Regions from separate parts of the Pseudomonas sp. S9 genome, predicted to be linked through region 1. Evidence: predicted binding sites of a transcription regulator. Region 1 holds the regulator's gene; the other holds the start of a gene.
The links. Region 1 encodes LexA, which represses DNA repair genes until DNA is damaged. Its sites were predicted from a motif close to CTGTNTNNNNANACAG; they were not measured.

Region 1 (16,015 bases):
TATCCGCACGTCTGTGGTCGCTGCGCTCGTGAGTTCTCCGGCAAGCGCCTGAGCGAGCTGACCGTTCATCACCGCGATCACAACCATGACAACAACCCGCAGGACGGTTCCAACTGGGAACTGCTTTGCCTGTTTTGCCACGACAACGAGCACTCGCGATACACCGACCAGCAATACTTCTCTGAGTCATCGACCGGCTCGCCGAAAAAAACCCAGGTCACCCACAACCCATTTGCCGACCTGGCGGCGCTGCTTAAAAGCAAAGAGTAATCACCGGCGCGCAACTGCACGTATAATCAGCGCCTTTTGCGCAAAGGGCACAGGCCGTGGCGAACAAACGATACAGTTGCATTGGCTTGGTCAACCCGAAGTCACCCGACAACGTAGGCTCTATCATGCGGGCTGCAGGTTGCTACAGTGTCAGCAGCGTGTTTTATACCGGCACCCGCTATGACCGCGCCAAGGACTTTGTCACCGACACCAAGCGCGTGCATCTTGATATTCCATTGATCAATATCGACGACTTGCAGAAGATCATTCCGCTGGGGTGCACGCCCGTGGCCGTGGAGTTGGTTGATGGCGCCCACGCCTTGCCGGAATACACCCATCCTGACCGCGCGATCTATATCTTTGGCCCGGAAGACGGCTCGCTCAGCAAGGAAATTCGCGCCTGGTGCGAAGATGTGGTGTACATCCCCACTCAAGGCTGCATGAATCTCGCGGCGACGGTGAATGTAGTGCTCTACGACCGCATGGCCAAGGGCAATAACACCAAATCCGGGCCAAAGTTCTAGGTCGGATAATACCGCAGGGCTTGATTAGCACTAACCAGGCAGGCAACTCGACAGGGTGTGCAACGCCAAGCGCGCCCACCCTTTACCCGAATCAGGCGCTCAGCACCCGCGCCAGGACGGCCTTGACCTTGTCCATCCCCTCGACCAGCGCCTGCTCGATCTGGGCCATGGTAATCAGCTCATTGCTCTTGCCGGCAGCCGGGTTAACCACCAGCGACAGACAGGCATAAGGCAGCGTCAACTCACGCGCCAATACTGCTTCCGGCATGCCGGTCATGCCAACAATATCGCAGCCATCGCGCTCCATGCGGGCGATCTCGGCCATGGTTTCAAGACGCGGACCTTGGGTCGCACCATAAACCCCATGATTACTGAATTCACAGCGCTCGGCAGCCAATGCCTGGCAAAGCTTGCTGCGCAGCGCCTCATCATAAGGATGACTGAAGTCGATATGGGTCACGTGCTCCAGCTCGCCGGCGAAGTAGGTGTGCTCGCGCCCGCTTGTGTAGTCAATGATCTGATGCGGCACGCAGAAGTGCCCGGTCCCCATGGCCATATGGATACCACCGACGGCGTTGACCGCAACAATGGCCTGGGCTCCCGCCTCTTTCAACGCCCACAAATTGGCGCGGTAATTGACCTGGTGCGGTGGAATTCGATGCGGATGACCATGGCGCGCCAAAAACAACACTTCGCGTCCTGCGTATTCACCTCGCAGCACCGGTGCGGACGGTGCACCAAAGGGCGTATCGATATTCAGCGCAGCGGTAATGGTCAAGCCTTGCAACTGCGTCAGGCCAGTGCCACCAATGATCGCGTAGACAGTCATCTCGTTATCCTTATTCAACCAACTGTGCAGCGCGCAATGCGCCAATAGCCTCAAGCCAGCGCGGACTCTGACGGTATTCTATGCCCGGGAATGCCTGGCGACGCATCCGCCCCAAACCGTCAGGCGCGACTACATTGAGGCGCTGCGCGGCACTCAAGGCCAACTCGGCTGCTGCTCGATCATTGCAGACCAGGCCCATGTCGCAACCGGCATTGAACGCCGCTTCGATTCGGCACGCCGCATCGCCAACTACATGGGCGCCCGCCATCGACAGGTCATCACTGAAGATCACACCCTCGAAGCCAAGTTCGCCACGCAGGATGTCTTGCAACCAACGGCGTGAGAAACCGGCAGGCTGATCATCGACTTTCGGATAGATAACGTGCGCTGGCATCACCGCGGCCAGCTGATTTCCCAACTGGGCAAATGGCTGCATGTCCTGGCTGCGGATCTGCTCAAGGCTGCGCTCATCCACGGGAATTGCTACGTGCGAATCAGCCTCTGCCCATCCGTGCCCGGGGAAATGCTTGCCTGTTGCAGCCATGCCTGCCTGGCCCATGCCACGAATAAACGCACTGGCCAGTTGCGTCGCACGCTGCGCATCGCCCTCGAAGGCGCGGCTACCGACCACGGCACTGCGCTGATGATCGAGATCCAGCACCGGTGCAAAGCTCAAATCCAGGCCTGCGGCCAACACTTCGACAGCCATGATCCAGCCACAATACTCGGCAAGCTGCTCGGCATTGGCATTATCGGCAATAGCACGCATTGCAGGTAATCGCACAAAACCCTGGCGCAATCGCTGCACCCGACCGCCTTCCTGATCGACAGCAATTAATAAATCCGGGCGAATTTGCCGAATAGACGTACTCAATTCACGCACCTGGCGCGGATCTTCAATATTGCGTGCGAATAAAATCATGCCGCCAACTTGCGGTTGACGCAGAATCTGGCGGTCTTCGGCAGTCAGCCAGGTGCCGTCAATGTCGAGCATCAACGAGCCTTGCAAAGGTGAGCTCACAAGAAATCCTTAATCAAGAGGTATAGCGGCCCAGTCAGGGCACGGTGCTTCATCTATCACCAGCGCGCAGTTGACCGGCACTTGCGGGAACAGTTGCTCAATGTCGACGTTGCGCAAACGAATGCAGCCGTGGGAAAGCGGCCTTCCCATCGGCTCGGTATCCGGCGTGCCATGCAGGTAAATATAGCGGCGGAAGGTATCGACATTGCCCATGCGATTGCGTCCGGGCTCACAGCCACTGAGCCAGAGAATCCGGGTCAGTATCCAGTCTCGCCCAGGAAACGCTTCGGCCAGCGCTGCCGACCAAATCTCCCCGGTCCAGCGGCGGCCGCGCAATACAGCAGCCAACGGCAGGCCAGCGCCGATTTTAGCGCGCACCTGATGTCGCCCACGGGGCGTACAGCCGGAACCGTTTTTCTCGCCAACACCATTAAGTGCGGTTGATACCGGCAGGCGCAGCAACAGTCGTCCATCAGCAAAACCATAGAGGCGCTGATCGGCAATTGAGATATGTATGAAATCAAGAGTAGCCATGGGCAGCTAGCTTAGCGGATCAGCCCCGCCAAGCCCACCCGGGAACCTCTGAAAAAACTACTGAGCCAGAGATAAGGGCGCTAAATAATCCGCACTGACTTCAGGCTGGACGAACTTCAGCTGGGCAACCCTTGCTGCCCCCCCGAAGGACTGGTAGAGCGAATCAAGTGCTCATTTAGTTCGCTATGACGAAGTGCAAAATCGGTCGCTTTTTCACATTCTTCGACTCGCTGCGCTGACCCTTCAACGGCTATTTCCGCGTGTCGCTTGCACCATAGTCACTCGTGACCGGTTTCAAGGGATGCCAAGACATCAAACCTTGGCTGCGACGGGCGGATTTTTTACCCGTGGACGCAACTGTGCAGCCGCCAAAGCCGGATCACTCAAGCCTGATTCCGAACGCATACCGGCGGCGAGAAACGGCACCATCAGGCGCATCACCTGTTCGATCGAAGTATTGACCCCAAAATCGGTTTCCGACATTGCCCGCAGTGCCTTGATCCCGGACATACTGAATGCCGCGGCGCCCAGCATAAAGTGCACGCGCCAGAACAGTTCGAGCGGCGGGATACGCGGCGCGGCCTCGTGAACCAGCATCATGTAGCGGCGGAACACCTTGCCATAGACTTCTTCGAGATATTTACGCAAGTGGCCCTGGCTCTGACTGAATGCCAGGCCGAGCAGACGCATGAAGATAGAGAGATCGTTACCACTACGCGGCTTGACCGCAAGCGCATGCTCGACCAGCAGTTCAAGGAGCTCTTCGAGCGTTGCCTGGGTGTCTTGCTTGGCCTGGCGACGGTCCAGTTCACGCTCGAGACTGGCACAAAAAGGCCCGAGAAAGCGCGAGAACACCGCTTGAATCAGGGCTTTTTTCGAACCGAAATGATAGTTCACTGCAGCGAGATTGACCCCAGCCTTGCTGGTAATCAAACGCAACGAGGTTTCCGCAAAACCTTTTTCGGCAAACAGTTGCTCTGCAGCATCCAGAATGCGTTCAACAGTTTCCGACTGGGCCATTATCTATCACCTAACAAACACTTGTTTGAAACATACGTTTCAGTTCTATGCATTGTCAAGCATTGCAATGCTGTCTTTTGCATCGACCCTCAGGGTTGAGGAATCACGTCTATGCAAGACGTCCAGCAAAGCCATCAAGTAACAGGTCCGCACAGAGAAAATAGCACGATTAAATTAACCAATTGCAAAAGTATGATTGCCAAGCCGCTTTCACTGTATATAATTCCAGTCACTGTATATAAAAACAGAGCCAACCCAATGATAAAGCTGACGCCCCGCCAAGCTGAGATTCTCGCCTTCATCAAGCAATGCCTTGAAGACAACGGCTTCCCACCTACCCGTGCGGAAATTGCCCAGAAGCTCGGTTTCAAATCTCCAAACGCCGCCGAAGAGCACCTCAAGGCGCTGGCCCGCAAAGGCGCAATAGAGATGACCCCCGGCGCCTCGCGTGGCATTCGTATTCCTGGCTTCGAACCTAATGCAGAAGAAGACGGCCTGCCCGTCATCGGACGAGTGGCCGCTGGCGAGCCGATTCTGGCGCAGCAACATATCGAGGACTCATGTCGCATCAACCCCGAGTTCTTCCACCCCAAGGCTGACTACCTGCTGCGCGTTCGCGGCATGAGCATGAAGGACATCGGCATATTCGATGGCGACCTGCTGGCCGTGCATACCACCCGCGAAGCGCGCAATGGCCAGGTTGTCGTGGCACGCATTGACGACGAAGTCACGGTAAAACGCTTCAAGCGCGAGGGCAGCAAAGTCTGGCTGATCGCCGAAAACCCGGAATTTGCGCCAATAGAAGTCAATCTCGAAGAGCAGGATCTGGTTATTGAAGGGCTAAGTGTCGGCGTCATCCGCCGCTAATGGAGTATTTATGCAGCTGTCTCAACCGCTAAACCAGACACAACTTCCACTGTTCGAGGCTTTTATGGCTGCCAGTGCCCCCGCACTGCCGCAGGAAGCACTCAAGGATGCCTGGCAGGAACAACCCCAGGCATTTAGCGAATTGTCGCTCAGAGGCGCTACGAGACACTGCCTGACTCTGCTCGCCCCGATCCTGCGTGAACTCAGCGAAAATGACAGCGAACGCTGGCTGACCCTGATTGCACCGCCCAGCAACCTGACCCAAAGCTGGCTGCGCGAGGCCGGTCTGAACCGTGAACGCATCCTGCTACTGCACCCGCGCGGCGAGCAAAGCGCACTGCATCTGGCAGAAGAAGCGCTCAAGCTGGGCCGTAGCCACACCGTTGTCAGCTGGTTTCACCCACTTGAGCGTGCAGCGCGCCAGACACTTGAAAATGCCGCCCGTGAAGGCGCTGCGCAAAGCCTGAACATCAGCCTGGGCTGAATGCGCAGAAAGGTGGACGGCCTTTTCTTGCCCCACCCTGCTCCTGCGCAACTATGCTGGGCTGCGAGCCAGACAGTCGCCTCGGGCGAACAGGTAGAGGATGACTTGATTGAGCACTAACGGGCCTTTTACAGGGCGGTAGATGCGACTGACTCAGTGAAGAACCCGCGCTTCGCCTTCATGCTGAAAATCATTCTCGGCCAGGCGACCTGCCATTTGCACACCCACATTAAGCATCGCCTTGGCTACTTCTACGTGCTGACCTTGCAGGAATGACTTCGCGTCTGATGAGAAATCCAGCACTACAAGCGCCTCCTCATCGTCTGCACGGCGCAAGGCGATACGGCCATCTGGTAGTTCTACGATTTCTAAAAACGAAGTAGGCATAGGTTTGAGTCTCCACGTTAGCGGTGCATTGTAGCAGCCGACGGGAGCCTCACCCTAGCCCGCTGATCAATAAGACCTACCACTCGCTGAGCGTTTCGCGGAAACGTCGTGCCAAGGCAGTGATATCTTTGCGCCAGGCCTCGAGTGTTTCACGCTCAAGCAACTCCGGCTCATGATCAATACTGACCGCCACTATCAAAGGCGTAGCCGGATCGACCTTGGCCTTGTGTGGCATCTGTGGCGGCTTGTGCAGGTTTTTGTAGGCTTCGAGCAATTGCGCCAGCCAGGTCTCAGGGTTGGCTGCCAATTCAATCAACTCGGAAAACTCGGGGCTTGGCGCAGCCTCCAGCATCGAAACATCTAGCAAAACCTCAATCCGGGTCGACTGGCTGTTGGCCAAGCGATAATAACCGGCGATCTCGTGACACAGGCCCAATACAGCGCCGAACAGATGGAACAACGCAGCTTCGCGCTCAGCCTGAACCAGGCCCTGGGCATTGATCGCGCGCGACTCTTCAGCCTTGCGCCAGGATTCCAGCGCCAGGCCCGCGTAAAAGATTTTTTGGTTGGTGCGGGTATACAACTCGTTAGCCATGACTCACCACTCCTCGACAGATCAGCGATCAACGCCCGACCAGGCTGAACGACCCGGCCAGGTCAACTCTGGGCCAGCTACAGGCCCAGCCGTGCCGGCCCCAAGGCTTGCACGGCTGCTCTGATCAACGCTTCTTGTCTTCGACCTTCCACTTACCGCCGTCAAAGAATGCTTTCCAGCCTGTAGGCTTGCCATCGACCTCAGTCTGTACATATTGCTCTTTGGTTTTGCGACTGTAACGAATAACTGCCGGACGGCCTTCCGGATCTTTCTGTGGCGCACTGAACAGGAACTCGTACTTCGGGTCGATCTCGTCTTTGTGCGGCAGGATCTCGATTACCAGTGGAGCACGAGTCTCGCGATTCTTTGGAAACTGGCTGGCGGCCAGGAACAGACCCGAGGCACCGTCGCGCAGCACGTAGGTGTCATCCACCTTCTCGCACTTGAGTTCCGGCATCTTCACCGCGTCCATCTTCGGTGGCGCGGGCTCGCCGCTGCGCAGCAATTTACGAGTGTTTTTGCAGGCGCTATTGGTGCAACCAAAGAACTTGCCGAAACGGCCGGTCTTCAGTTGCATCTCGCTGCCGCATTTATCGCACTCAAGGCTCGGGCCCTCGTAACCCTTGATCCGGTATTGGCCTGTCTCGATCTCGTAGCCCGCACAATCCGGGTTGTTACCGCAGATATGCAGTTTGCGCGTTTCGTCCAGTAGATAGGCATCCATGGCGGTGTCGCAAATTTTGCAGCGATGCTTGCCGAGCAACACCAGGGATTCCGACTCACCCTCATCGTCCGCGGCAATTTCATCGCCAGGCACCAGGTTGATGGTCGACTTGCAACGCTCTTTGGGCGGCAAGCTGTAGCCAGAACAACCAAGGAACACCCCGGTCGATGCGGTACGAATCATCATCGGACGACCGCACTCGCGACAGGCAATGTCGGTCAAGGTCGGCGTATTGGCACGCATGCCAGTGTCACCGTCGGCCGCCACTTCAAGCTTTTTCTTGAAATCGCCGTAGAACTCGTCAAGCACGTTCTTCCACTCGCGCTCGCCCTGGGCAACGTCATCGAGATTCTCTTCCATGCCGGCGGTGAAGCCGTAATCCATGAGATTGGAGAAGCTCTCAGAGAGTCGCTCGGTAACGATGTCGCCCATCTTTTCCGAATAGAAACGACGGTTATGCAGGGCAACGTAGCCACGATCCTGAATAGTCGAAATGATCGCCGCGTAGGTCGATGGGCGACCAATGCCACGCTTTTCCATTTCCTTGACCAGACTGGCTTCGGAGTAACGTGCAGGGGGCTTGGTGAAGTGCTGGCTAGGATCGAGCTTGATCAGCTTGAGCGCCTCGCCCTGCTTCATCTCAGGCAACACAGCGTCATCGCCGGCCTTGCTCAGCTGTGGCAATACGCGGGTGTAACCATCGAACTTGAGAATCCGGCCCTTGGCGCGCAACTCGAAATTCCCAGCCTCGACGGTAACGGTCGTCGAAAGGTACTGCGCTGGCGGCATTTGGCATGCGACGAATTGGCGCCAGATCAGCTCATAAAGCCGCTCGGCATCGCGCTCCATGCCACTCAACTGAGTTGGCTTGGTATTGACGTCGGAGGGACGAATCGCTTCGTGGGCCTCTTGCGCGCCTTCCTTGCTGCTGTACATGTTTGGTTTTTCCGGCAGGTACTTCTTGCCGAATTCATCCTCGATGAAGCCACGCACCATGCTCACCGCATCAGCCGACAGGTTGGTCGAGTCGGTACGCATGTAGGTGATGTAGCCAGCCTCATACAAGCGCTGAGCCATCATCATGGTCTTCTTTACGCCAAAGCCCAGGCGATTGCTCGCCGCCTGCTGCAGGGTCGAGGTGATAAAGGGCGCAGAAGGCTTGCTGCTGGTCGGTTTGTCTTCACGCTTGGCGACACTGTAGCTGGAAGACTTGAGCGTCTCCAGCGCAGCTGTAGCCTGTGCTTCGTTGAGCGGCTTTAAGGCTGCGCCGTTTTCACGGGCGACTTCAAAACGTACGGTGTCTTTTTTGTCGGTGGCCAGGTCAGCGTGCACTTCCCAGTATTCTTCCGGGACAAAGGCACGGATCTCTTTCTCACGCTCAACCACCAGCTTGACCGCCACCGACTGCACACGACCGGCCGATAGACCGCGCGCGATCTTCGCCCACAGCAGCGGTGAAACCATGTAGCCCACGACGCGATCAAGAAAGCGTCGGGCTTGCTGGGCATTGACTCGATTGATATCGAGCTCGCCCGGCTTGGAGAATGCCTCTTGAATGGCTTTCTTGGTGATCTTGTTGAACCCCACGCGCTTGTAGCGGCTGTCGTCACCACCAATGGACTCGCGCAGGTGCCAGGCAATGGCTTCCCCCTCGCGATCCAAGTCGGTTGCGAGATAGATGGTGTCGGCGTCTTTGGCTAAGCGGCGCAGTTCATCAACGACTTTCTCTTTGCCGGGGAGGATTTCGTACTTGGCTTTCCAGCCATGTTCGGGGTCGACTCCCATGCGCGCAACCAGTTGGCGCTTGGCTTTTTCCTTCGGTGACAGAGCCGGAGCCTCGCCCGCAGCGGCTTTTCCGCGCTTGGCCGGTTCTTTGGCCGCACTTGCCGAACCACTAGTAGGCAGGTCACGGATGTGGCCGATGCTCGACTTCACCACGTACTCGTTGCCCAAGTACTTGTTGATTGTCTTGGCCTTGGCCGGGGATTCCACGATGACCAGCGATTTACCCATGGATCAGAAAATTCCTGAATGTGAAGAAAAGAAAAGGCAGCAGACGCCTTGTCTGGCACCGCTATATATAGTGGCGCTTAAGGCAAGGTCAAGCTTAGGTGTTCTACTGAGTGCTTTGAGGTTGGTCAAAAAGTGGCGCTTCGGCTTCAATCAGGGCAAAGCGCGGAACGCTTTCTCCGTCGACATCAACACGCTCACAAAACATATCAAGCGGCCGGACCCAAAGCCCATAATCACCGTACAACGCCTGATAGACAACGACCTGCTGCTCAGTTTCGGAATGTTGGGCGACACCAAAAACGCGGTACTCGGGGCCTTTGTAGTGGCGGTAAAGTCCGGGTTTTATCTGCATCGCTGTGTATCCTTAAATTAAAATTTATCGCGGCGCGCCCCCTGAAAAGATAGCGCAGTATTGCTTCGATGATTTGCGAACAAACAAAAACCGGGGCACATGGCCCCGGTTTCACATCTCTAGACGATTAAACGCGTTCGAAGATGGTGCTGATGCCCTGACCGAGGCCCACGCACATGGTTGCAACACCCAAGGTGCCGTTGTTTTGCTTCATCACGTTGAGCAGGGTACCGGAGATACGTGCACCGGAACAACCGAACGGATGACCCAAGGCAATCGCGCCACCGTGCAAGTTAACCATCTGATCCATCTTATCAAGCACTTTGAGATCCTTGAGCACAGGCAATGCCTGGGCTGCGAAGGCTTCGTTGAGCTCCATAAAATCGATATCAGCCATGGTCAGGCCAGCACGCTTCAGCGCTTTCTGGGTCGAAGGCACCGGACCGTAACCCATGATTGCCGGATCAACACCTGCAACGGCCATTGCACGCACTACGGCTATCGGCTGGATACCCAGGTCCTGGGCACGCTGCGCCGACATCACGATCATGCATGAAGCGCCGTCAGTGATCTGCGAGGAAGTCCCCGCGGTAACGGTGCCGCCTTTCGGGTTGAACGCTGGACGCAGGGTTGCCAGGCTCTCAAGGGTTGTTTCCGGACGAATGGTCTCGTCGTAGTCGAAAACCTTGAGGAAACCATTCTCGTCGTAGCCTTCCATCGGGATGATTTCATCCTTGAAGTTGCCTGCGACTGTGGCCTTGTGCGCCAAGCGGTGCGAACGCTCGCCAAACGCATCTTGCTGCTCACGGGTAATGCCGTGCATTTTACCGAGCATTTCAGCAGTCAGGCCCATCATGCCCGACGCTTTGGCGGCATACAGCGACAAATGCGGGTTCGGATCGACGCCGTGCATCATGCCTACGTGGCCCATGTGCTCGACACCGCCAACCACGAATACATCGCCGTTACCGGTTTGAATAGCCTGCACGGCAGTGTGCAGGGCGCTCATTGAAGAACCGCACAGGCGGCTAACCGTCTGGCCTGCACTGGTGTGCGGGATCTGAGTCATCAGCGACGCCATGCGTGCGATGTTCCAGCCCTGCTCCAGCGTCTGGTTTACACAGCCCCAGATCACGTCTTCGACTTCAGCCGGATCGATCTTCGAGTTGCGATCCAGCACGCCGCGAATCAGGTTTGCCGACATGGTCTCGGCACGGGTGTTACGGTGCATGCCGCCTTTGGAGCGCCCCATCGGGGTGCGACCGAAGTCGACAATCACTGCATCTCTTGGGTTCAAGCTCATAATTTTACCCTCGCTAAATCGTTGCGCGATTAACCGAAAAACGTCTGGCCGTTCTTGGCCATTTCACGCAGCTTTTCAGTTGGCTGGTACAACGCGCCCAGATCGGCGTACTTATCGGCCAGGGCTACAAATTCCGCTACACCGATGCTATCGATGTAACGCAGTGCACCACCACGGAACGGCGGGAAGCCGATACCGTAGATCAGGCCCATATCGGCCTCGGCAGCGGTTTCGACGATGCCGTCTTCGAGGCAACGAACGGTTTCCATGCACAGCGGAATCATCATGAAGTTGATGATGTCTTCATCAGTCAATTCACGCTCTTCACGCACGATTTCCTTGAGCAGCTCGTAGGCTTTAGGGTCAACGACCTTTTTCGGCTTGCCGCGCTTGTCGGTCTCGTAGGCATAGAAGCCCTTGCCATTCTTCTGGCCCAGGCGATCTGCCTCGTACATCACATCAACCGCAGTACGGCCTTCAACGGCCATGCGATCCGGGAAGCCTTCAGCCATCACGTCACGGCCGTGGTGGCCAGTGTCGATGCCGACAACGTCAGACAGGTACGCCGGGCCCATTGGCCAGCCGAACTTTTCCATGACCTTGTCGATACGGGTGAAATCAACACCGAACTCAAGCAGCTTGGAGAAACCACCGAAGTAAGGGAACAACACACGGTTGACCAGGAAGCCTGGGCAATCGTTGACCACAACCGGGGTCTTGCCCATCTTCTTGGCATAGGCAACGGTAGTAGCGATGGCGGTTTCGCCAGATTTCTCACCGCGGATAACTTCAACCAGCGGCATCATGTGCACAGGGTTGAAGAAGTGCATGCCACAGAAGTTTTCCGGGCGCTTGAGCGCCTTGGCCAGCAGGCTGATGGAAATGGTCGAGGTGTTGGAAGTCAGGATCGCATCCTCACGAACCACGGCTTCAACCTCAGCCAGCACAGCTTGCTTGACCTTCGGGTTTTCAACTACAGCTTCAACCACGATATCAACGTGACCAAAGTCACCGTAAGACATGGTTGGGCGAATGGCGTTAAGCGCCTCAGCCATTTTGGCCGGGGTCAGGCGACCTTTTTCGACGCGCTTGCCGAGCAGCTTGGAAGCCTCGCTCAAGCCCATCTGGATACCCTCTTCGCGGATATCCTTCATCATGATCGGCGTACCTTTGACCGCCGACTGGTAGGCGATACCGCCACCCATGATGCCAGCGCCGAGCACGGCAGCCAGTTTCACGTCTTTTGCGATTTCGTCGTAGCGCTTGGCTTTTTTCTTCAGTTCCTGATCATTCAGGAACAGGCCGATAAGGCTTGCTGCAACCGGTGTCTTGGCCAGTTTCACAAACCCTTTAGCTTCAACTTCCAGCGCTTTGTCGCGACCGAAATTTGCAGCTTTCTGAATGCTCTTGATCGCTTCAACCGGCGCCGGGTAGTTCGGGCCAGCCTGACCAGCAACGAAACCTTTGGCGGTTTCAAAGCACATCATCTGCTCGATTGCGTTGAGTTTGAGCTTTTCCAGCTTAGGCTGACGCTTGGCCTTGTAATCGAGCTCACCGCTGATGGCACGCTTGATCAGGTCCAACGCAGCGGCTTGCAGCTTGTCAGCCTCGACAACGACGTCGACAGCGCCAGCTTTGAGTGCATCTTCAGCACGGTTTTCCTTGCCGGCGGCAATCCACTCGACAGCATTGTCGGTACCGATTACACGCGGCAAACGCACGGTGCCGCCGAAGCCCGGGTAGATACCCAGCTTGACTTCAGGCAAACCGACTTTAGCGCTGGTGGCCATGATGCGGTAATCCGCGGCCAGGCACATTTCGAAACCACCGCCCAATGCGATACCGTTGATAACGGCTACGGTCGGAACGCCAAGGTCTTCAAAATCGCTGAAGATCTTGTTGGCTTCAAGGTTGCCCGCGACCAACTCTTCGTCAGGCAGCTTGAAATTCTCAACGAATTGGGTGATATCGGCACCGACGATAAATACGTCTTTGCCGCTGGTAACAATCACGCCCTTGATCGAACCATCGGCCTTGATTGCATCTACGGACTGACGCAATTCGTTCAGGGTAAGACGGTTGAACTTGTTGACGGATTCACCCTTGAGGTCGAAATTCAATTCGACGATGCCACTTTCAAGAGCTTTAACCGTGATGGCTTTACCTTCGTAAATCATCAACTGATCTCCACGATATGGAAGCTAAACAGTACACATCAGAGCCAACCAGCAAGCTGCTCCACGGCTGAGCCGTCTAGAGTAGCGTGAAAATGCCTGGCACACCCACTGACGCGATATTCGAGCAGTAAAGGCGTTGTTTATGACAAACAAACGCTCAATTCATACGCCCGTTTGATTTGGGTCGGCACACATTCAGGGAAAAGACTGAACTTGTCAATTGTCGATCTGCGGTCGCAGTTTGGCAAAAGCCCTCTAAAACAGGCAAAGACCCAGTTACGGCGGGGCTTGCAAAGGATAATCAGCTAATCTTTTAGCGCATAATTCAGCACCGACAGCCAGGCAAGCCAAGGCGAGATCAGGCTGGCAAATCACTCTGCGGCCCGGTACATTTGACCGCAGATGTCAGGCAAGGACTCACCTTGGCTTGGCACCCAAAACAACAACGAACCCTAGCAAAGGGTCTATGGAGCACCGCATGACAAGCCAAATGCTTGCCATTTCCCTACGCACCTTGTTTGTATCCGCCCTGCTTCTGGTCAGCACACTCAGCCAGGCAGCAACCGCCCCGGCAGACAGCCTGCTAACGCTCCATCAAATGCGCCTGGACAGTCAAAAAAACCTCAGTAGCTTCTACATGTACAACAACATGGAGGGCGACCAGCGCTATGCGCAGATGATCAATGAATCGCTCAGCAACGCCAGCCAGGCCCTGGCCACCTTGCAAGACCTGAGCGGTGACAGTTCCAAAGCCCTGAGCGGCCAGTTGGTTGGACTCTGGAATGACTACCAGAACAACCTCAAGAATCTGGTCGAGACACTCAAGACGCAAGGCTATACAGACCTGCAACCAGTAGCAGACCTGGCTGAGCAGAATCAAAAAATCATGGCGCTGAGCGAGGAGCTGTACAACAAAATCCAGCAGGAAACTGGCTACAGCGTGCCACCCTTGATTCAGCAAAGCCGCAAGCAAAGCTTGCTGATGCAGGCTATTGCAGTCGATTACTCATCGCGCAGTGCATCCGTGGGGGCAACCTTCATGGGCGGCGGCGACAGTCGTAGCATGGAGGAGCTGGTCAACGAGTTTGCCGCCACCCTCAAGGCGCTCAGCCAGGCCCCCGAAAACACCGCCCAGACCACTAAAACACTGAACAATGTGGGCACCAAGTGGCATTACATTGAAAAATCATTGAAGAACTACAATGAAAACAGTGTACCCTTCTTGGTTAGCAAGTACTCCGACAGCATTATTGATGAGCTGGAACAGCTATCCTCGCAGTACGCGGCAGCATCGACTTAAGAGCTCAAGCAACAATGTCTATGAGTCACGTCGATATGCACACACAGAATTTACCGGCCTGCCTGGCCAACCTTCCAGCCCGGTGCTTGCATCGGGCTTTTCTTTGCCCGCTAGAAATAGCTTTTGAGAAAGTCCCTGATTGCCTCCAGCCCCTGCCCTTTGGCTTGCTCGCCCCAGCACACGGCGACCATTTGCGGGCTAAGTTCAGCCTTGTAGACATCTGCCGGCAAGCTCGCCAGGCGTTGCGCCAGTTCGCTGTCCGCGCAGGGCTCGCGCCACTGGTTGCACCATTTTCCTGGCTCAACCTGCCAATAACACCAGCTGTCTTGATGCCCCCGGCGACGCGCAAGATGATACTGCGGGCACGTCGCAGCCTGCCCGCGCTGCATCCAGTGCGGCCATTGCTGTTGCGAAAGGTTCATGGCCAGGCCGAACTGCCTGGCCTGCATGCGCACATCCATGCGGCCACGCAAACGCCTGGAGGGCATCAGCATCGCCAAGGGACTGAGCACACAAAAAAGCAATGCCAGTACTATCCACGTGGTCATAAGTTATATCTCTGCCGTAAAAGCCTGCCGCAAGCACCCATTAAGGTTCATACTTATATTCATCGACTGTCCATTTAAGGAGTCTCTCATGTCCTACACACACATTTTGGTCGCCGTTGACCTAACCGAAGAATGCGACCCGGTCATGACCCGCGCGCAAGTCCTGGCACGCAACAACCAAGCGAAGCTGTCGGTGGTGCATGTCGTCGAGCCAATGGCCATGGCGTTTGGTGGTGACGTGCCAATGGACTTGTCGATGCTGCAACAACAGCAATTTGATCAGGCCCGTGAGCGCCTTGATGCATTTGCCGTGAAATACAACGAACTGGCTGCCGACCAGCGCCACCTGACCTATGGCCAGCCGCGCCAGGAAATCCATCGCCTGGCCGAAGAACAGGGTTGTGACCTGATCATCGTCGGCAGCCATGGTCGCCATGGCCTCGCCCTGCTGCTGGGTTCCACCGCCAATGACGTCCTTCACGGTGCCCCCTGCGACGTACTTGCAGTGCGGCTGAAAAAGCCCGAGTAACACGCGAAGCACCGCCTGGGCCTGCCGCTTGGCTGGCAGGCCCGGGTAGTTTTATTCTGGACTCTCACCCGCACTCATCACCATTGGCCGGATTTTCTGCAATTGCGTCTCCAGCGAATAGGTCATGCTCGAAGACATCGAAAAGAAGGTCAGGAACGCCTTCAAGTTGGAGTCTCCCTTGCAGGTGTCGTGAATACGCTGCCAAAAGGCCTGGTTGACCAGTTGCAATTGCTGGAACATGCGCACCAACCCCTTCAGCTCCCAATCAGCATGGCGCCCTTCTCGCGAATTGAAGTACTGGCGAGACAAGTAGAGCGAAAATGCCCGCAGGATAAACTCCTGGTTACTGGCAAAGGGCAAGTGATTCTGCGCCATTGGCTTCAGCTTACCCAGTACCGGGCAGGCACTGGTTGCCATTATCACCCCGAGCAACGCCCGAAGGCCTTCTTCAAGCCCGGCGTGCTTGGTGTATTCACGCTCAGGTGTGCGCACCCAGACCATGGCCTTGGTGAAGGCCGGTAACCCTTGAAAATCTTCA
Region 2 (16,015 bases), on a different contig from region 1:
CATCGTGACCGCCACCCATGCCAGCGCCACGGTGACGACCGACCGCATCGATCTCATCGATAAAAATGATGCACGGTGCGTGCTTCTTGGCCTGTTCGAACATGTCACGAACACGCGAGGCACCCACACCGACAAACATCTCGACGAAATCAGAACCGGAAATGGTGAAGAACGGCACCTTTGCCTCACCGGCAACAGCCTTGGCCAGCAGGGTTTTACCCGTACCCGGCGAACCGACCATCAGTACGCCGCGCGGAATACGTCCGCCAAGACGCTGAAACTTGCCCGGGTCACGCAGGAACTCGACTAGTTCACTAACCTCTTCCTTGGCCTCGTCGCAACCGGCAACGTCAGCAAAGGTGGTTTTGACCTGATCTTCGGACAGCAGGCGTGCCTTGCTCTTGCCAAAGCTCATTGGCCCGCCCTTACCGCCGGCACCGCCTTGCATTTGGCGCATGAAGAACATGAACACAGCGATGATGACCAGAATCGGGAAGCTGGCGACCAGCAACTGGGTCCAGATGCTCTGGCGCTCAGGCTGCTTGCCCACGATATCGACCTTGTTGTCGATCAGGTCCTTGATCAGGCCATTGTCCTGAATAGCCGGACGCACGGTTTCAAAGGAGCTGCCATCGGTATGCACGCCGCTGATTATGTAGCCATCAACAGTTACGCGCTTGACCTCGCCCTCTTGAACCTGCTGGATAAACTCAGAGTAATTGAGCTTATTCGACTCGTTCGGACTCGAAAAATTATTCATCACGGTCACAAGGACAGCCGCGATGATCAGCCACAAGATCAGATTCTTTGCCATGTCGTTCAATTACCTACCCTCTGAAGCAAGCCCGTGCGCGAGCATGCCTCGCATGACGACCAGTTATGTACCGATCTAACTTACTACACAACGCGCCTTTCTTGCAGGCACTGTCTGTAACCCTTTATGAGCCGCCAACAGCGACTCGCGAAAACCCAATCCGTAAACCCTTGTAATACCTGGGTTTGGTTAAGACTGGCAAGCCCGACCTAGGTTTCATAGCGCCAGTCTCTCAAGCCGATTAATTACCGCGATAGCCACGCCCGAGCAGGTACTGCTCGCGCGAACGGTCACGCGAAGACAACGGCTTGCGCATTTGTACCTTTTCAAACATCTCGCGCACTTGCTTGTGGTATGCATCAAAACCTTCGCCCTGGAAGATTTTGATCAAGAAATCACCGCCAGGCTTGAGCACGCGCGCGGACAAATCCAGAGCCAGTTCGCACAAATACATTGCACGAGCCTGATCTGCAGTCCTTACCCCACTCATATTGGGGGCCATATCCGAAATCACAAGGTCTACCGGATTATTACCGATGGCATCGAGGATCTGCGCAAACACATCGTCCTCGGTAAAGTCACCCTGAATGAAGGTCACATCAGGGATGCTGTCCATTTCCAGGATATCGGATGCTATCAAAGTGCCCTTGTCGCCAATCACCCGACTGGTCACCTGCGACCAGCCACCCGGCGCCGCACCCAGATCGACCACAGTCATGCCCGGACGCAGGATTCGATCCTTTTCCTGGATTTCCAGCAACTTGTAGCTGGCACGCGAGCGATAGCCGTCCCGTTGCGCCATTTTGACGTAGGGATCATCGAAGTGTTCTTTCAGCCAACGCTGGCTGGTTTTGGAACGCGCCACGTGGCACCTCTAATAACAATCGTGAATTTCTGGGCGAGCATTACAGCGCTCGGGTAAACTGGGCGCCATATTTTCACCAGATCAGACGCAGGGATCAGATTATGCCGCTCACTCAAGAGCAGAAGAAACAGTACAAGTCTATCGGCCACCACCTGAAACCGGTAGTAATGATTGCCGACAATGGTTTGACCGAGGGCGTCTTGGCCGAGCTAGAACGCGCGATTAACGACCATGAACTGATAAAGGTACAGGTTCGCATCACCGAACGCGAAAGCCGCATCAGCGCAATTAATGAGCTATGCAAGTCAGCTAACGCCGAATTGGTGCAGATCATCGGCAAAATGGCGTTGATCTACCGCAAAAATCCAAAAGCGAATAAAAACCTGTCGAACGTCAGCCGCTTTCAAGGTTGATGCATAGAGCCCGGTTGCCCACCGCAGCCTGCGGTGGGTGGGTAGAACCTCACCCACCCTGCCTGGCAGGCACCGGCTGCAGCACCAGCAGCAAGCCACAGAATGCCAGCACCATGTAGTTGAACAGCTGCCAGCGTGGCGCCTCCAGCCCGAGCCAGTGCACGCCAAAGTAGCCAGAAACCATCAGCATTGTCGTCAGCAGCAATTGCCCGCGAATATCGCGCCACAAGGCAGGCAAGCCCAGCGCTGCCACCAGCACAAGCGCCTGCAATCCAGCACAAACTGCCGCCAACCCCAGCAGCAATGGCTTGAGCGTCGCCGCCAAATCATCGACCAGCAATGGCGCCAGCCCCAATTTGCTCAGCGCGGGCAACACCAGGAACTGCAGCAACCAGATACCGCCGACCCAGAAGGTCTGGGCGATCAACCAACTGATCGCCCCCGCACTCAGTCGCGAAGCAGCCCCTTGCGGCACTGCACGCGCATCGCCCGACTTAAATATGACGGACTTCGACAATTTCGTACTCAATCAAGCCGCCAGGTGTCTTGACCACGGCCACATCACCTTCTTCCTTGCCGATCAAGGCACGAGCGATAGGCGAACTGACCGAAATCTTGCCCAGCTTGATATTGGCCTCGTCATCACCAACGATCTGGTAGGTGACGCTTTCGTCAGTTTCGCAGTTTGCGATCTCAACCGTAGTGCCGAAGATTACCTTGCCGGTGTGCGCGATGGTGGTGACATCGATAATCTGTGCGTTCTGCAGGCGGCCTTCAATATCACGAATACGCGCTTCAACCATGCCCTGCTGCTCGCGAGCTGCATGGTATTCAGCGTTTTCCTTGAGGTCCCCCAGCTCACGCGCCGTACCGATGTCTTCACTCAGCTTGGGGCGCACGACCTTGGTCAGGTGCAAATGTTCTTCTTCCAGGGCGCGCGCGCCCTGGACGGTCATTGGGTATTTTGTCATGCCTTGATTCCTGCATGGAGATCCTGCAAGCGGCGCACGGTCTTCTCGGGACCAAACTTCAGCGCTTCACAGATCGCCGCACCCGCCGCCAGGGTGGTTGTGCAGCAAATCCGGTGTTGCAGGGCGTTACGACGGATCGAGTAGGAGTCAGCAATAGACTGACGCCCCTCAGTGGTATTGATGATCAAGGTAACTTCATCGTTCTTGATCATATCGACAACATGCGGACGACCTTCGGTCACCTTGTTGACGCGGCGCACAGGCAAGCCTGCAGCCTCGATCACTTTAGCAGTCCCGGCAGTGGCCACAACCTCGAAGCCCAGCGCAATCAGGTCACGTGCAACATCAGCCGCCTGCGGCTTGTCATCATCACGCACGCTGATAAAGGCACAGCCAGAGTTTGGCAGGATTTCACTGGCACCCAGCTGAGCCTTGCCGAAGGCTTCGCCGAAGCTGTCACCAACGCCCATCACTTCGCCAGTGGACTTCATTTCCGGGCCAAGGATAGGGTCGACACCCGGGAACTTGGCGAATGGGAAGACCGCTTCCTTGACGCTGAAGAACGGCGGAATGATTTCCTTGGTGAAGCCGATCTCGGCCAATGTCTTGCCCGCCATTACCCGGGCAGCCACTTTAGCCAGCGACTCGCCGATGCACTTGGAGACGAACGGCACGGTACGCGATGCACGCGGATTCACTTCGATGACAAAGATGTCTTCGCCCTGCACAGCCATCTGCACGTTCATCAGGCCGACCACGTTGAGTTCGAGGGCCATTTTCTTGACCTGATCACGGATCTCGTCCTGGATGTGCGCAGGCAGCGAGTACGGCGGCAGCGAGCACGCCGAGTCACCGGAGTGAACACCGGCCTGCTCGATGTGCTGCATGATTGCGCCGATTACCACTTGCTCACCATCGCTGACCGCATCGATATCAACTTCGATTGCGCAGTTGAGGAAGTGATCAAGCAATACCGGGCTGTCGTTCGACACCTGAACCGCTTCGCGCATATAACGACGCAGCTCGTCTTCCTGGTAGACAATCTCCATGGCTCGACCACCCAATACATAGGATGGACGCACCACCAGCGGATAACCGATGGCTTTCGAGGCCGCAAAGGCTTCGTCTTCACTGCGCGCAGTGGCATTTGGCGGCTGACGCAGGTTCAGGCGCTCAACCATTTGCTGGAAGCGCTCACGGTCTTCAGCGCGGTCGATGGCATCCGGGCTGGTACCAATGATCGGCACGCCAGCTTCTTCAAGGGCACGGCACAGCTTCAACGGGGTTTGCCCGCCGTACTGCACGATGACGCCTTTAGGCTGCTCGACACGGACGATTTCCAGCACGTCTTCCAGGGTCACTGGCTCGAAGTACAGGCGATCAGAGGTGTCGTAGTCGGTCGATACGGTTTCCGGGTTGCAGTTGACCATGATGGTCTCGTACCCGTCTTCGCGCATCGCCAGGGCCGCATGTACGCAGCAATAGTCGAACTCGATACCCTGGCCAATACGGTTTGGACCGCCACCCAGGATCATGATCTTGTCGCGCGTCGACGGATTCGCTTCGCACTCTTCCTCGTAGGTCGAGTACATGTAGGCGGTGTCGGTGGCGAACTCGGCAGCACAGGTATCAACCCGCTTATACACCGGCAGCACTTTGAGCTTATGGCGGTGGCTGCGCAGGTTTTTCTCGGTTACACCCAGCAGTTTGGCCAGGCGCGCATCCGAGAACCCTTTGCGCTTGAGCTTGAACATCACATCACGGTCGATGCTGGTCAGCCCCTGGGTCTTGATCCGCTCTTCATCCTTGATCAGGTCTTCGATCTGAACCAGGAACCATTCATCGATATTGGTCAGGGCAAAGACTTCTTCAACTGTCTTGCCCGCACGGAAAGCATCACCGATATACCAGATGCGATCCGCACCCGGCACTGTCAGCTCGCGCTTGAGCGTGCCTTCGCTTTCCGGGTCCTTCAGGTCCAGCTTGGGATCAAGCCCGACGACACCCACTTCAAGGCCGCGCAAGGCTTTCTGCAGGGATTCCTGGAAGGTACGGCCAATCGCCATGACTTCGCCCACGGACTTCATCTGGGTCGTCAGGCGCGCGTCGGCTTTCGGGAATTTCTCGAAAGCAAAACGCGGGATCTTGGTCACGACATAGTCGATAGCCGGCTCGAACGAGGCAGGCGTACGACCGCCGGTGATGTCGTTCGACAGCTCGTCGAGGGTGTAGCCGACGGCCAGCTTGGCAGCAATCTTGGCAATCGGGAAGCCAGTAGCTTTCGAGGCCAGAGCCGAGGAACGCGACACGCGCGGGTTCATCTCGATCACGACCATGCGGCCAGTGTTCGGGCAAATACCGAACTGAACGTTGGAGCCCCCGGTTTCCACGCCGATTTCGCGCAGGACAGCCAGGGAGGCGTTACGCAGAATCTGGAATTCTTTGTCGGTCAGGGTCTGTGCCGGCGCCACGGTGATGGAGTCACCGGTGTGCACGCCCATAGGGTCAAAGTTTTCAATGGTACAGACGATGATGCAGTTGTCCTTTTTATCGCGGACAACCTCCATTTCGTACTCTTTCCAGCCGATCAGGGATTCATCGATCAACAGCTCGCGGGTCGGCGACAGGTCCAGGCCCCGGGCGCAGATTTCTTCGAACTCTTCGCGGTTGTAGGCAATACCGCCACCGGTGCCGCCCATGGTGAAGGACGGACGAATGATGCATGGAAAGCCAACCTTTTCCAGCACCGCGTAGGATTCTTCCATGCTGTGCGCGATACCGGAAACCGGGCACGCCAGGCCGATGTCTTTCATCGCCTTGTCGAAGCGCGAGCGGTCTTCTGCCTTGTCGATGGTGTCGGCATTGGCACCGATCATCTCAACGCCGAATTTTTCCAGCACGCCGTGTTTTTCAAGATCCAGCGCGCAGTTCAGTGCAGTCTGGCCGCCCATGGTTGGCAGCAGCGCATCCGGACGCTCCTTCTCGATGATCTTGGCCACGGTCGACCACTTGATCGGCTCGATATAGGTGGCGTCAGCCATCGCCGGATCGGTCATGATCGTCGCTGGGTTGGAGTTCACCAGGATGACCCGGAAACCCTCTTCTTTAAGCGCTTTACAGGCTTGAGCACCCGAATAATCGAACTCACAGGCCTGGCCGATAACAATCGGGCCAGCGCCGAGGATAAGGATGCTTTTTATATCAGTACGTTTTGGCATTTTTACTCACTCGAATCCGTTGGTCACAGTCAGCAGGCTTAGCGGCGCTTGGCCATGGCTTCGATGAAGCGGTCAAACAGAGGCGCGACGTCGTTCGGGCCCGGGCTTGCTTCGGGGTGGCCCTGGAAGCTGAACGCGACCTTGTCGGTACGCTCGATGCCCTGCAGCGTGCCATCAAACAACGATTTGTGAATCGCCCTGACGTTAGTTGGCAAGGTCGCCTCGTCCACAGCAAAACCGTGGTTCTGGCTGGTGATCATCACAACCCCGGTATCGAGGTCCTGTACCGGGTGGTTAGCGCCGTGGTGGCCATGGCCCATTTTCAGGGTCTTGGCGCCCGAAGCCAGGGCCAGCAGTTGGTGACCGAGACAGATACCGAAAACCGGGATTTCGGTTTCCAAGACTTCCTTGATCGCCTGGATCGCGTAGTCGCAAGGCTCTGGATCACCCGGGCCGTTGGACAGGAACACACCATCAGGATTCATTGCCAACACTTCGCTGGCTGGCGTTTGCGCCGGCACAACAGTCACACGGCAGCCGCGAGCCACCAGCATGCGCAGGATGTTCAGCTTGACGCCATAGTCGAAGGCAACCACGTGATAAGGCAATTCACTGGCAGGCACTTCAGCGTGGCTGTCGGTTTTCAGGTTCCAGACGGTTGAGCGCCATTCGTACTGCTCGGTGCAGCTCACCACCTTAGCCAGGTCCATGCCCTTCAGGCCTGGGAAACTGCGCGCCAGCTCCAGGGCTTTTTCCTCGGTGGCATCGTCGCCAACCAGGATGCAGCCATTTTGCGAGCCCTTTTCACGCAGAATACGGGTCAGGCGACGGGTATCGATATTGGCGATTGCGACAGTACCGTTTTCTTTCAAGTAATCAGGCAGCGATTGCTTGTTGCGCCAGTTACTGGCGATCAGCGGCAGGTCACGAATAATCAAACCAGCAGCCCAGACGCGGTTCGACTCGGCATCTTCCGGCGTGGTGCCGGTGTTGCCGATATGCGGATAGGTCAGGGTTACGATTTGCTGGGCATAGGAAGGATCTGTAAGGATTTCCTGATAGCCGGTCATGGCGGTGTTGAAAACCACCTCTCCAATTGTGTGGCCGTCGGCACCGATGGCCTCCCCACGAAAAATGCTGCCATCAGCAAGGGCCAAAATGGCAGCTTTAGGGGCTGGCTTACTCAAGAAAACCTCCGAAAATCAAAGCTTGAAGCAAACGCAGATTGTAAAAAAGCGGGATGACGTGTGAACCGTCATCCCGCTTTTTTTATGAATTCATTCTGCGTAACTTTTAGTGGGCACACTAAAGCAGAAAGCTTACAGGAAACTGCATTTTTGGTCCACCCAACTTGAGCTAAAAACCTCAGGATACAGTCAACTTTTTGCCGACCCCGCCAAAGCGCCTAGTTAAGCTCCAGAACATCCTGCATATCGTAAAGTTTTGCCGGCTTGCCCTGCAGCCACAAAGCTGCCCGAACGGCGCCCTTGGCGAAGGTCATGCGGCTGGATGCCTTGTGGGTAATCTCGACACGCTCGCCTTCTGCGGCAAACAGGACCGTGTGGTCGCCCACCACGTCACCGGCGCGCACAGTGGCAAAACCGATGGTTTCACGATCACGGGCACCCGTCTGGCCTTCACGACCATAAACGGCAACCTTCTGCAGATCACGCCCCAGCGCACTGGCGACAACCTCGCCCATGCGCACCGCAGTTCCAGAGGGTGCATCCACCTTGTGCCGGTGATGCGCCTCGATGATCTCGATATCAACCTCGTCACCCAGCACCCGCGCTGCGGTGTCGAGCAGCTTCAGGCACAGGTTCACACCCACGCTGAAATTTGCCGCGAACACAATGGGAATCTGCTTGCCCGCTTCGCTGAGCAATTGCTTTTCTTCGACGCTGAACCCGGTAGTGCCGATGATCATCGCCTTACCGGCCTGGCGGCAGATTTCGAGGTTTTTCAGGGTGACCGTTGGATGGGTGAAATCGATCAACACGTCGAAATCATCAACGACACTGCTCAAGTCGCCAGACAACTGCACGCCGATCTTGCCCAATGCAACCAATTCGCCGACATCAGCGCCAACCAGACTACTATCCGGACGATCGACAGCAGCACTCAGGCTAGCGCCATCAGCCTGCGACACCGCTTCAATCAGGGTTTTACCCATACGCCCGGCGGCGCCCATCACAGCAATACGTTGCATATCCAACCACTCCAAACTGAAAACCTACGAGCCAGCACCTGCGCGGATGCGGCTCAAACGAAAAAGCCGCTTAACCCGCAGTTTACTGGGTAAACCTGCACATTAAGCAGCTTTTTCAATACCAGCGACAGAGTTACAGGTCGCCAAAGAAACGCTTAACACCCTCAAACCAGCCATTGGCCTTGGGGGAGTGCGACCTGTCCCCGTCTATCGACTTGCGGAACTCCTCAAGCAGCTCACGCTGACGGCGATCCAGGTGCACCGGTGTCTCAACCGCGACACGGCACATCAAGTCACCAGCGCCACCGCCACGTACCGGGGCAACGCCCTTGCCGCGCAGGCGGAACAACTTACCGGTCTGGGTGCCTTCAGGAATCTTCAGCTTGACCCGACCATCCAGCGTCGGCACTTCAAGCTCACCACCCAAGGCCGCATCAGCAAAGCTGATTGGCACTTCACAATACAAATGCTTGCCATCACGCTGGAAAATCGCGTGCTCGCGCACATTCACCACAACGTACAGGTCACCTGCCGGACCACCCATCGCGCCCGCTTCGCCCTCGCCCGAGAGCCGGATACGATCGCCAGTATCAACACCCGCCGGAACCTTGACCGACAAGGTCTTGTGCTCTTCGACACGGCCCTGGCCATGACAAGAATCACATGGATCAGTAATCATCTTGCCGCTGCCGTTACAGCGCGGACAGGTTTGCTGCACCGAGAAGAAGCCCTGCTGCATGCGCACCTGGCCGATACCGCCACAGGTGGTACAGGTCACAGGCGTCGTGCCCTTCTTCGCGCCGGAGCCATCGCAAGTCTTGCAGTTTGCCAGCGTCGGCACGCGAATGGTCACGGTAGTGCCGCGCACGGCTTCTTCAAGATCCAGCTCAAGGGTGTAGCGCAAATCGCTGCCGCGCTGTGCACCACCACGCCCCCGGCCGCCAGCTCCCGCCGCACCGCCGAAGAAGTCGCTGAATACATCACCGAAAATATCGGAGAAGTTGGCACCGCCAAAGCCTGCACCACCAGCACCAGCGCCCCCCATGCTTGGATCAACACCGGCATGGCCGTACTGATCGTAAGCGGCGCGCTTGCTCGAATCGGACAGGACTTCGTAAGCCTCGTTGGCTTCCTTGAACTTTTCTTCCGAGACTTTATCGTCAGGATTACGGTCCGGGTGATGCTTCATCGCCAGGCGTCGGTAAGCTTTCTTCAGCTCAGCTTCGCTGGCGCCGCGCTCAACACCGAGCACCTCGTAATAGTCACGTTTAGACATAAATCCTCAACACCTCGAACAAATCGTTAAAAAGCTATCGCACCTGCGTCTCTGATTAACGCCTTGCAAATCATTCCCTCCAGACACGCCAACGCGGGAGCAAGCTCCCGCGCGGCGGATCATACAGGTTGTGACTCACGCCACAACCGGCTGGAGCCTTAACGCATCGTTGAAACCACCAAGGATGCGCCTAGCAAGCTTGCGCTTACTTGTTGTCTTTAACTTCTTCAAACTCAGCATCAACAACGTCATCGGCAGCGCCTTGATCATTGCCTTCTGGCTGGGCTTCAGCACCAGGCTGTGGCTGCTCGGCATACATCTTCTGCGCCAGTGGTGCAGTCGCTTCCGAGAGTGCCGCCACCTTGGCGTCGATCTCTTCCTTGCTGTCGCCTTTGACTGCAACTTCGAGTTCGCCAATGGCTTTCTCGATAGTCGCTTTTTCTTCCTCGGTGGCCTTGTCGCCAGCCTCGGTGATCATTTTGCGGGTTGCGTGAACCAGTTGGTCGCCCTGGTTACGTGCAGTGGCCAACTCTTCAAACTTGCGATCTTCCTCGGCATTGGCTTCGGCATCACGCACCATTTGCTCGATTTCTTCCTCGGACAGACCCGAGTTAGCCTTGATCACGATCGACTGAGTCTTGCCAGTCGCCTTGTCTTTGGCGCCTACGTGCAGGATACCGTTGGCATCGATGTCGAAGGTTACTTCGATCTGCGGCACGCCACGTGGAGCTGGTGGAATCTCGGCCAGATCGAACTTGCCCAGCGACTTGTTCTGCGAAGCTTGCTTGCGCTCGCCCTGCAGCACGTGAATAGTCACCGCGCTCTGGTTGTCATCAGCAGTCGAGAACACTTGCGATTTCTTGGTCGGAATCGTGGTGTTTTTCTCGATCAAGGCAGTCATCACACCGCCCATGGTTTCGATACCCAGGGTCAGAGGCGATACGTCGAGCAGCAGCACGTCCTTGACGTCGCCAGCCAGAACCGCACCCTGAATTGCCGCGCCCATGGCAACAGCTTCGTCCGGGTTGACGTCCTTGCGCGCTTCTTTACCGAAGAAGTCAGTTACCAACTTCTGTACCAACGGCATGCGAGTCTGGCCACCGACCAGGATCACGTCGTTGATCGCACCGACATCAACGCCTGCGTCTTTCAACGCCATGCGGCAAGGTTCGATGGTGCGCTGAACAAGGTCTTCAACCAGCGACTCGAGCTTGGAGCGCGAGATCTTCACGTTCAAGTGCTTAGGACCGGACGCATCTGCGGTGATGTACGGCAGGTTTACGTCAGTCTGCTGGCTCGAGGACAGCTCGATCTTGGCCTTCTCGGCAGCTTCCTTCAGGCGCTGCATGGCCAGCGGATCACCTTTGAGGTTCATGCCGCTTTCTTTCTTGAATTCGTCGACGAGGTAGTCGATCAAACGAATATCGAAGTCCTCACCACCGAGGAAGGTGTCGCCGTTGGTCGCCAACACTTCGAACTGGTGCTCGCCATCAACCTCGGCAATTTCGATAACCGAAACGTCGAACGTACCACCACCCAAGTCATAAACGATGACAGTGTGGTCGCCCTTGGCCTTGTCCATACCGTAGGCCAGAGCGGCTGCGGTTGGTTCGTTGATGATGCGCTTGACGTCCAGACCCGCAATACGGCCGGCATCTTTGGTCGCCTGGCGCTGGCTGTCGTTGAAGTAGGCCGGAACAGTGATCACGGCTTCAGTGACCGCTTCACCCAGATAGTCTTCGGCAGTCTTCTTCATCTTTTTCAAGATTTCAGCCGAGATCTGTGGCGGCGCCATTTTCTGGTCGTTTACTTCAACCCAGGCGTCCGCATTGTCAGCTTTGACAATTTTGTACGGCACCATCTGGATATCTTTCTGTACAACTTCTTCGTCAAAACGACGACCAATCAAACGCTTGACCGCGTACAGGGTGTTGTGCGGATTGGTCACTGCTTGACGCTTGGCCGACTGGCCCACCAGGATTTCGCCATCGTTTGCATAAGCAATGATCGATGGAGTGGTACGCGCGCCTTCGGCGTTTTCAATAACTTTAGCTTTGCCGTTTTCAAGAACGGAGACGCAGGAGTTGGTTGTCCCCAGGTCAATACCGATAATTTTACCCATGTTTACTCTCCCGAAACTTTGATAATTGCGCACTGGCTCTAAGACAGTTGCGCTAGCACTAAAACGCTTGGTTGTTTAATGGGGGCTTAAAAAATAATTTCAAGCCTTTTCATCGATTGATGGTGTCGGAGCGGCGGGCGCCTTGCTCACTACAACCATCGCTGGACGCAACAAACGACCGTGCAACTGGTAACCCTTCTGGAACACCTGGATCACACTGTTTGGCTCCAGGGTCTCGCTTTCCTGCATCGCCATTGCCTGGTGCAACTCCGGGTTGAACGGCTGGCCATGCGGATCAATCGCTTCCAACTGGTAGCGCGACAGCGTGTCACGGAACAACTTGAGGGTTAACTCCATGCCTTCACGCACTGCCTTGATCGCCTCATCGTCCGGGCTCGACAGCTCAAGGCCGCGTTCCAGACTGTCGACAACCGGTAGCAGGTCGTTGGCAAACTTCTCCAAGGCAAACTTGTGTGCCTTCTCAACATCCTGATCTGCACGACGGCGTACGTTTTGCAAATCAGCAGCCATGCGCAGCGATTGATCCTGCGCAGTAGCCAACTGCTCTTCCAGCGTTTGCACGCGAGCAGCCAACTCATCACCCGGCGTGGCATCCACTGCTGCTTCTGCCTCGGGAATCTGCGTATCCAGGGTCTGTTCGTCAGCCATGCCTCATTTCTCCTCTAAATAACCGGCGTAAGTCTTAATTCACGCTTCTGCCCCTTATATGGGGGCGGTTTTTACTGCTTCAAGGGCAAAACGCCCGCAAATACCAAGATTAAACACAGGCCGCACAAGGATATTGCCAGCAGCGAAAAAACTACTGTATAAATAACCATATCAAACACCTCGGAGACCTCACCATGCTGGTGCACCTGTCCGTACACAATTACGCAATCGTTGAACATCTCGATCTAGAGCTGGAGCGCGGCATGAGCGTAATCAGCGGCGAGACAGGTGCAGGCAAGTCGATCATGCTCGACGCACTCGGCCTGACCCTGGGCGACCGTGCAGACAGCGGCGTCGTGCGTCCCGGCGCAGACAAGGCCGACATACTCGCCAGCTTCGACCTTGATGATATCCCCGAGGCCCGCGCCTGGCTGGCAGAGCGCGACCTGGACAATGACGGCCCCTGCATTTTACGCCGGGTGATCACCGCAGAAGGCCGCTCACGTGGCTACATCAATGGATCACCCTGCCCCCAGGCCGACCTGAAGGCCCTTCGGGAGCTACTGATTGATATTCACAGCCAACACGAACATCAATCACTGCTCAAGGCTGAAACCCATCGCCGCCTGCTCGATGAGTTTGCCGGCAGCCAGGAACTGGCTCGCCAGGTATCACTGGCAGCGCAACGCTGGAAACAAACCCGGAACGAGCTGGAACGCATTTCCAGCATCGGCGATGAACAACGCGCGCGCCACCAGTTGCTCAGCTACCAACTCGAAGAACTGGACAACCTGGGCCTGGTCGACAACGAACTGGAGCAGCTTGAGCAGGAGCACAAGAACCTGACCAACGCCGAAAGCCTGCTCAGCGCCTGCCGCCAGGTATTGGAGCTTTGCAGCGAGAGCGACGCAGGCAACGTACTGTCAGCCCTCACAGGCAGCCTCAACCGCCTGAGCAGTTTTCAGGGCCAGCCCGGGGCACTGACAGAAGCCAGTAATATGCTCGCCAATGCCCAGATTCAAGTCGAAGAAGCCGTTGGCGAACTCAATCGCTTTATTGATCATTTCGATGCCGACCCGGAGCGCCTGCAAACCCTTGAAGAACGCCTCGATGCTATCTATACACTGGCGCGCAAACACCGGATCCAGCCCGACCAGCTGCCGCACATGCAGCAACAGCTGTTCGATGAAATCGAAACCCTCAACGCCGACGACCAGGCAGCAGAGCGCCTGAGCGAGGAACTCAGCGCATTCGAGCGCCATTATCAGGAAAAAGCCGCAGAGCTCAGCCGCCTGCGCAACAAAGGTGCCGACAAGCTCGGCAAGGCGGTCCAAAAGGAAATGCAAACCCTGGGCATGCCCGGTGGACGCTTTAGCATCCAGCTGCATGCCAGCAGCAGCCCCGAACCGCAGGTCAACGGTTTGGAGCAGGTTGAGTTTCTGGTCAGCGCCAACCCGGGCCAGCCACTCAAGGCCCTGGCCAAAGTAGCTTCGGGCGGCGAGCTGTCCCGTATCAGCCTGGCCATCCAGGTCATCACCGCGCAAACGTCACGGGTACCAACCCTGGTATTCGACGAAGTTGACGTGGGCATTGGCGGCCCGACTGCAGAGGTCGTCGGTCAGTTACTGCGCCGCCTGGGCGATCGCGGGCAAGTTCTGACCGTCACCCACCTGCCACAGGTTGCGGCGCAGGGGCACCAGCACCTGTTCGTGCACAAGGCGCGTGGCAATGACGCCACTCGCACAGCAGTGAGCAAATTGAGCAACGATCAACGTGTTGAAGAGATCGCCCGGATGCTTGGCGGCGTCGACCTGACCGATAAATCCATCGCCCACGCCCGAAAAATGGTCAGCAGCGCCCAAGCCTGAGTGCACTCAGTCCATAAAAAAGGCGACCAACGGGTCGCCTTTTTTGCATCACGACGCGAACAAATCGCGCCAGGCAAGGAGCTTCAGGGTTGCCCCGGAAGATCTATCAACGTTTTTTACGTACGTAGAGCACTAGATTGTGGTCTACGAGCTCAAAGCCATGCTCGCTTACAATTTCTTTTTGACGCTTTTCAATCTCGGAGTCGACAAACTCGATCACCTCGCCAGAATCCACACAAACCATATGGTCATGGTGGCCGCCATCGGCTAGTTCAAACAATGCATGGCCGCCATCGAAGTTATGACGATCAACCAGGCCTGCGGCCTCAAATTGCGTCAACACCCGGTAACAGTGGCCAAACCAAAGTCCTCACCCGCCTCCATCAGCGATTTGTAGACATCCTCTGCACTCATGTGGCGCTGACCTGCAGAATCCAGCATTTGCAGGATTTTCACCCGTGGTAGGGTTACTTTCAGGCCAACCTTGCGTAGTTCGTTATTTTCAACCATGGTCTGCTTTCTCGAGGAAGCGGTTTCGCAGCTTCCCTTATTACGGGTATGATCGGGGTTTACGTTGCCCAGCCAAGATAGTGGAAGTCACGCACCGATGCAAAAAAACAAGCTCCTGCTGACCAGCCTCACCTTTACGGGGCTCATCGCACTCGCCGGTTGTTCATTCCCCGGGGTTTATAAAATCGACATTCAACAGGGCAATGTCGTCACACAAGACATGATAGACCAGTTGCGCCCAGGAATGACCCGCAAACAAGTGCGGTTTATCATGGGCAACCCGCTGATCACAGATACCTTCCATGCAAATCGCTGGGATTACCTGTACAGCATGCAACCGGGTGGTCGTCAGCGTTTGCAAGAACGCGTGAGTCTGATGTTTGACGACAACGACCAGCTTATAGGCTTAGCCGGCGACTTTATGCCAGGCGTCAGCCGTGACCAGGAAATCATGGGCGACGAGCCTGCGACTACAGTCACGCCTGCTGACGGCAGAGAAGAGCAGCCGCAAAAGGACACGCCGCAAGTTGACGAAGCGCCACCGGCACCTGGCTCGCTCCTGGAGCAGATCCAGAATGACGTCGACAGTGCGGAGCCTGCTGCCGTGCCGACACCTGAGCCACTGGATACCGAATAAGGGTCTCCAGCTGCCAGCAATAAAAAAACCGGTGAAAACCGGTTTTTTTTATTGCTGGGCACACAGGCAAGACTTTTATCATCTCCCCAGGGGCCTGCGTGTCGAGCGCTGACAGGTGATGCCGTACCTAGTCCTTGGTCTTGGCCTTGGCTGCTTTGGCGGCACGCTGCTTGCGCACCTCCTTGGGGTCGGCAATAAGCGGGCGGTAGATTTCAACTCGCTCCCCCTCCTCCATCACACGCTCTTCAGGCTTGGCCACGGCCTTGCCAAAGATACCCAATGGGCTATTGGCTAGATCGAGGCCCGGAAAATGCGCCTGCATACCCGACATCTCCGCTGCCTGGCGCATGGTGGTGCCGTACGGCAGGCTCAATCTCAGCAGCTTTTGCTTATCAGCCAGGGCATACACCACTTCGACCGCAATGGTTTTGCTATCCATGGGA

Region 2: recN (DNA repair protein RecN) is a predicted target of LexA. The motif match lies at 12,712-12,727, and genes of this name have one in related genera.

What each region holds. Positions count from the first base shown of each region.
Region 1 is NZ_AFFX01000001.1:185,987-202,001, reverse strand. It holds gene PSES9_RS0101005 (YajD family HNH nuclease) at 1-270, shown strand, start outside; gene PSES9_RS0101000 (RNA methyltransferase) at 327-794, shown strand; gene PSES9_RS0100995 (S-methyl-5'-thioinosine phosphorylase) at 886-1,623, opposite strand; gene nagZ (beta-N-acetylhexosaminidase) at 1,634-2,632, opposite strand; gene PSES9_RS0100985 (L,D-transpeptidase) at 2,654-3,178, opposite strand; gene PSES9_RS0100980 (TetR/AcrR family transcriptional regulator) at 3,491-4,198, opposite strand; gene lexA (transcriptional repressor LexA) at 4,457-5,065, shown strand; gene sulA (SOS-induced cell division inhibitor SulA) at 5,076-5,549, shown strand; gene PSES9_RS0100960 (hypothetical protein) at 5,703-5,936, opposite strand; gene PSES9_RS0100955 (DUF6586 family protein) at 6,013-6,531, opposite strand; gene topA (type I DNA topoisomerase) at 6,656-9,268, opposite strand; gene PSES9_RS0100945 (DUF1653 domain-containing protein) at 9,372-9,620, opposite strand; gene fadA (acetyl-CoA C-acyltransferase FadA) at 9,748-10,923, opposite strand; gene fadB (fatty acid oxidation complex subunit alpha FadB) at 10,953-13,100, opposite strand; gene PSES9_RS0100930 (hypothetical protein) at 13,579-14,400, shown strand; gene PSES9_RS0100925 (hypothetical protein) at 14,511-14,948, opposite strand; gene PSES9_RS0100920 (universal stress protein) at 15,037-15,477, shown strand; gene PSES9_RS0100915 (DUF6901 family protein) at 15,529-16,015, opposite strand, start outside.
Region 2 is NZ_AFFX01000005.1:325,403-341,417, reverse strand. It holds gene ftsH (ATP-dependent zinc metalloprotease FtsH) at 1-814, opposite strand, end outside; gene rlmE (23S rRNA (uridine(2552)-2'-O)-methyltransferase RlmE) at 1,056-1,679, opposite strand; gene yhbY (ribosome assembly RNA-binding protein YhbY) at 1,781-2,092, shown strand; gene PSES9_RS0112935 (hypothetical protein) at 2,142-2,543, opposite strand; gene greA (transcription elongation factor GreA) at 2,587-3,063, opposite strand; gene carB (carbamoyl-phosphate synthase large subunit) at 3,060-6,281, opposite strand; gene carA (glutamine-hydrolyzing carbamoyl-phosphate synthase small subunit) at 6,320-7,468, opposite strand; gene dapB (4-hydroxy-tetrahydrodipicolinate reductase) at 7,687-8,490, opposite strand; gene dnaJ (molecular chaperone DnaJ) at 8,624-9,766, opposite strand; gene dnaK (molecular chaperone DnaK) at 9,972-11,888, opposite strand; gene grpE (nucleotide exchange factor GrpE) at 11,988-12,557, opposite strand; gene recN (DNA repair protein RecN) at 12,752-14,425, shown strand; partial or broken gene fur (ferric iron uptake transcriptional regulator) at 14,532-14,935, opposite strand; gene PSES9_RS0112885 (outer membrane protein assembly factor BamE) at 15,033-15,572, shown strand; gene PSES9_RS0112880 (RnfH family protein) at 15,700-16,011, opposite strand.